DNA from 2 places in the Microbacterium sp. sgz311019 genome. Region 2 is predicted to be linked to the other one. Evidence: predicted binding sites of a transcription regulator. Region 2 holds the regulator's gene; the other holds the start of a gene.
What was found. The regulator LexA, encoded in region 2, represses DNA repair genes until DNA is damaged. The targets are predictions, from matches to a motif close to TCGAACANNTGTTCGA.

Region 1 (2,396 bases), on a different contig from region 2:
TACTTGCGTGTCGTGAGGCCGAGGTCCTTCAGCGCCGTGCCGAGCCGCGCATCCCACACGGACGAGACCGTCAGCAGGGCGATGACGGGACCGAAGGGGCGACGCTCGGGAGGCATGGGTTCATCGTATCCCCGGGCTACCGTGGAGCCATGTCCTTCCCCGCGGCGCGCTTCTCCCCCGAGGCTCTGCGGCGTTGGCCGGACCTCGAGGGACCCGACCTTCCGGCGATGGATGCCGCGGACCGTCTGATCCTCGACGAGTGGGCGACCCTGCACACCGGACTCGAGGACGTCGTCGTGATCGGCGACGGATACGGCGCGCTGACGCTGGCGGCGGCGGATGCGGGCGCCCGCGGCCTTCGGGTGCACCAGGATCCGCTCGCCGGCGAGCTGGCCCTGGCGGCCAACGCTGCGCGGTTCGGCATGGAGGACACCTATCGCTCGATGCCGCTCGACGCCTCCCTGGTCGTCGACGCCCGCGTGGTGCTGCTGCGGCTGCCGCGGTCGCTCGACGCGCTGCGAGACATCGCGGGGCTCGTCGCGGCGCACGCCGCGCCCGATGTCGTGGTCGTCGCCGGAGGGCGGCTGAAGCACATGAGCTTGGCGATGAACGATGTGCTGCGGCAGAGGTTCCGTTCGCTGGCTGTCTCGCTTGCTCGTCAGAAGTCGCGCGTGCTGATCGCGCAAGGCCCGCAGGACGGTGCGGATCCGGTGGCGCGGCGTGCGGTCGTCGACGGACTGGTCGTGTGCGCCTACGGCGGCGCGTTCGCCGGTCCGACGATCGATATCGGCACGCGGTTCCTGCTCGAGTCGCTTCCCGACAGCCTCCCCGACGAGGTCGTGGACTTCGCCTGCGGGACAGGGGTCGTGGCCGCGAGTGTGAGCCTGCGGCATCCGTCGGTCCGGGTGTATGCGTCCGATCAGTCTGCGGCCGCCGTCGCATCCGCCCGCGAGACCGTCGCCGCGAACGGCGTGGCGGATCGGGTGGAGGTGGCGCGGGACGATCTGCTGTCGTCGCGCGCGGCGGGCTCGGCGTCGTTCATCGCGTTGAATCCGCCGTTCCATGTGGGCGCAGCGGTGACCGAGGACATCGCGCCGCGGCTGTTCGCCGATGCCGCGCGTGTCCTGCGCAGCGGCGGCGAGCTGTGGTGCGTGTGGAACTCGGCCTTGCGGTACCGCTCCGTGCTCGACCGGATCGTCGGTCCCACCCGGCAGATCGCCCGCAACGCGAAGTTCACGGTGACGGCCTCGACCCGGCGCTGACGCGCCGGCGTCTCGCCGCTCTGACTGCACGCGTCGGCGGACTGGTCGCGCTTGTCGATCGAGGCACCCGCGAATGGCTGAGCGTGTTTGCATGATGCGAATCTATGTTCTATAGTAAAGGCATGTCAAGTGCCGCTCGCATCGATTCTTCTTCCTCCGGGGAATCACCGGATGCAACGCTGCTCGCGCATCTCTTCGACAGCATCCTCGAAGACCAGTTCGCCGTGAACCAGCGCTCTGCCGCGCGCGCCGAGACCGTGGCCGAGCTCCTCTCCTTCACGAGGTCTCATCCGCATGTGTACGCGTTCAGCGTGCACGCGGACGCCGTCGAGATCGCCGAACGGGCGGTGCTGCGTGATGCCGCGCTGCGCTTCGGCCTCTCGGAGACCACGATCCAGGGCATCGCCGCGACCGCGGAGACCGCGAAGACGAAGCTCCCTCGCCTGTGGCAGCGCGCACTCGACGGCTTCGCCGCCTTCACGCAGGTGGAGGCCGCGGTGGCGCTCCTCGCGGTGATCGGTGATGGGGCGGATGTGTCGGCGCAGTTCGACACCGAGGTCGCCGACGCTGTCGTCAGGCTCGGCTCGACCGGATTCCGGGCGCACATCCGACGCGTCGCGCGACGGCTGTCCCAGGTCCCCCCGGAGACGCGGCATCGGGATGCCGCGGCCCGCCGTCGCGTGGTCGTCGAACCCGTCGACGATGGCATGGCGTGGCTGTCCGCATATCTTCCGCTCGCGGAGGCAGTTGCAGCGAAGCGTCGCCTCACGTCGACGGCGAAGCATGTCGCGAAGGTCGATCGGCGCGGGCGGACGCGAGATCAGATCCGCGCCGATCTGCTGTCGGCATGGCTGCGCGGAGCGGGCACGGCGACGGCCGTCAAGACGAAGGTGCTCGTCACCGTTCCGGTGTCGACGCTCTCGGGCGCTGCCCGGGCGACGGTTCGACAGGGCGGACGCCGCGGCGCGGGTCCGGACCTCAATCGGGAACCGCTCGTCGATGCAACGACTCCGATCGATCAGTACACCGCGGTGGCCGCCCTCCTCCGTGAGGGCTCATTCACCCGCGTCTTCACAGACCCGGTCACCGGCGTCATCCTCGACATGGACCGCCGGTCGAGGAAGGCGACGCGAG
Region 2 (2,396 bases):
GAGGTTGTGCAGGCCGTCGGCCGCGGGCTTCTGAAGGAGCTTCAGGGCGTCGGTGGCGCGGGGCCCGAGGCCGAGACCGGAGATGCCGTCGATGACGTCGCCGGTGATCTGATTGAAGTCGACCTTCGCATCGATCGCGTCCATCGCCTCGCTGATGACGAGGTTCTGCACGTGCACGTCGTTCGCCAGCGGCGCCAGCGTCGCGACGAAGGTCTGCTCGTCGACGAGTTGGGTGCGCGCCCACACGCTCACGATCGACACAGGCACGAGGATCGCGGCGATGACGATGCACAGCGCCGACACGAAGGCGCGCCAGCCGCCCCCGCTCGGTTTCGACTTCTTGGCGTCGCGTGCGCCGTCGCCCGCGCCCGCGGCAGCCAGTCGCGCGTTCTCGGCCTCCAGCTGGGCGATCCGCCGCTCGAGCTCCGCCGTGCTCGGCGGTGCCACGGGCGGCGCTGCAGTCGTGTCGGTCATCGGGTGCCCCTCTCCTCGGCGCTCATCGCGCCGGTCCCCACCTATCCCCGAGCGCCGCCCGGCCTGAATGGAAGCCAGGGGCGTTTGCGACCATTGTGGCGGACGAGGCAGCGCCGCGGCATCCCCCGATCAGTATGAGACCGAGATGAAACCGTTCAGGCGGTTCACACCGCCCGCAGCACCGCCACGACCTTGCCGAGCACGGTCGCGTCGTCGCCGAGGATCGGCTCGAACGCGGAGTTGCGCGGCAGCAGCCACGTGTGTCCGTCGCGCTGGCGGAACGTCTTGACCGTCGCCTCTCCCTCGAGCATCGCTGCGACGATGTCGCCGTTCTCGGCCGTGGCCTGCGAGCGGACGACGACCCAGTCCCCGTCGCAGATGGCGGCGTCGATCATCGACTCGCCCGCGACCTTCAGCATGAAGAGGTCGCCCTTGCCGACGAGCTGTCGGGGGAGGGGGAAGATCTCCTCGACCTGCTGCTCGGCGGTGATCGGCACTCCCGCGGCGATGCGGCCGACGAGCGGGACGAGAGCGGCGTCGCCGACGGCGGGCGCCGTGTCGGCCGGGTTCTCGCTCGCGACGCCGGGGATGTCGATGAGCACCTCCATAGCCCGGGTCTTGCCGGCATCGCGGCGGAGGTAACCGCTGAGCTCGAGCTGGTTGAGCTGGTGCGTCACGCTCGACAGCGACTTCAGGCCCACCGCATCCCCGATCTCGCGCATGCTCGGCGGATAGCCGTAGCGCGCGATGGAGCGCTGGATGACCTCGAGGATCGCCATCTGCTTGTCGCTGAGGCTCTTGCGACGACGCGTCTGCGGACGCTCGGCGCGTTCGCGCTGAGTGCTCGGAGTGTCGGTCATGAGGCTCTCCTGTCTTCTGCCGCCTGGCAGTCGTCTTCGAATGTCGGAGGTCGGTGGTGTGCTCTTCCTGTCGAAACGGTATCCGGTGACGACGACAAGGCGGCCGAAGCCGGCGCGTGTCGCTCGGGATCCGCATCCGATTCGACGTCCTGCTTGACAGTTTAGAACATCGAAAGTAACTTCGGAAAAGAAGTTCGCACCCTGCGCTCCCAACCGAGCAGCCGATGCGAACCTCTCGCCACCAGGAGGACGACATGACCACCATCGGGATGACTGTGACCGGCATCCATGCCGTGCCTCGCTCCGAAGCGTCTGCGCACCCCACGCGCCTGCGGCTCACGCGTCGTGGTCGTCGCGTCGTGGCCGGCCTGGCGGCCCTTCCGGCCGTGGCCGGCATCCTCGCTGCGCTCGTCGTCGGCGGGGGAGCGGCGTTCGCGGCGAAGGATGCGGGGGCCCCTGTGCACTTCCGCACCGTCACGGTCGAGCCCGGCCAGTCGCTGTGGACGATCGCCGAAGAGGTGGCGCCGCAGGCGGATCCGCGTGATGTCGTCGACAGCATCATTCGGCTGAACGCGCTCGACAGCGTGACGGTGGACTCCGGCCAGGAGCTCGCGATCCCGGCGCAGTACTCCGCCGGGCACTGAGGCCTCGACCCACGACGAAACACCCGCTGTGGCGGCCCGTACGATGGGATGGGTGAGCCCCCTCGAAGACTTGCCCATCCGGGACGACCTGCGCGGCGTGAAGCCCTACGGCGCACCGCAGGTTCCGCTCCCGGTCGCCTTGAACGTCAACGAGAACACGCATCCCGTGCCACAGGATGTCGCGGACGACATCCTCGACTCCGTCGCCATCGCGCTGCGCGATGTGAACCGGTACCCCGACCGCGAGTTCACCGCTCTGCGCGAGGGATTCGCCGAGTACCTGGGCCACGGCCTCGAGCGCGACCAGATCTGGGCCGCGAACGGGTCCAACGAGGTGCTTCAGCACATCCTGCAGGCCTTCGGGGGTCCCGGGCGCACCGCCTTCGGCTTCAGCCCGACCTACTCGATGTATCCGCTC

Region 1: the regulator LexA is predicted to act here: its motif matches at 1,359-1,374, upstream of AC0NZN_RS04620 (HNH endonuclease signature motif containing protein).

Annotation. Positions count from the first base shown of each region.
Region 1 covers NZ_JBWAXO010000002.1:374,614-377,009, reverse strand. The annotation lists gene AC0NZN_RS04630 (MarR family winged helix-turn-helix transcriptional regulator) at 1-116, opposite strand, end outside; gene AC0NZN_RS04625 (class I SAM-dependent methyltransferase) at 150-1,262, shown strand; gene AC0NZN_RS04620 (HNH endonuclease signature motif containing protein) at 1,385-2,396, shown strand, end outside.
Region 2 covers NZ_JBWAXO010000010.1:117,982-120,377, forward strand. The annotation lists gene AC0NZN_RS15845 (hypothetical protein) at 1-474, opposite strand, end outside; gene lexA (transcriptional repressor LexA) at 639-1,334, opposite strand; gene AC0NZN_RS15855 (LysM peptidoglycan-binding domain-containing protein) at 1,589-1,978, shown strand; gene AC0NZN_RS15860 (histidinol-phosphate transaminase) at 2,022-2,396, shown strand, end outside.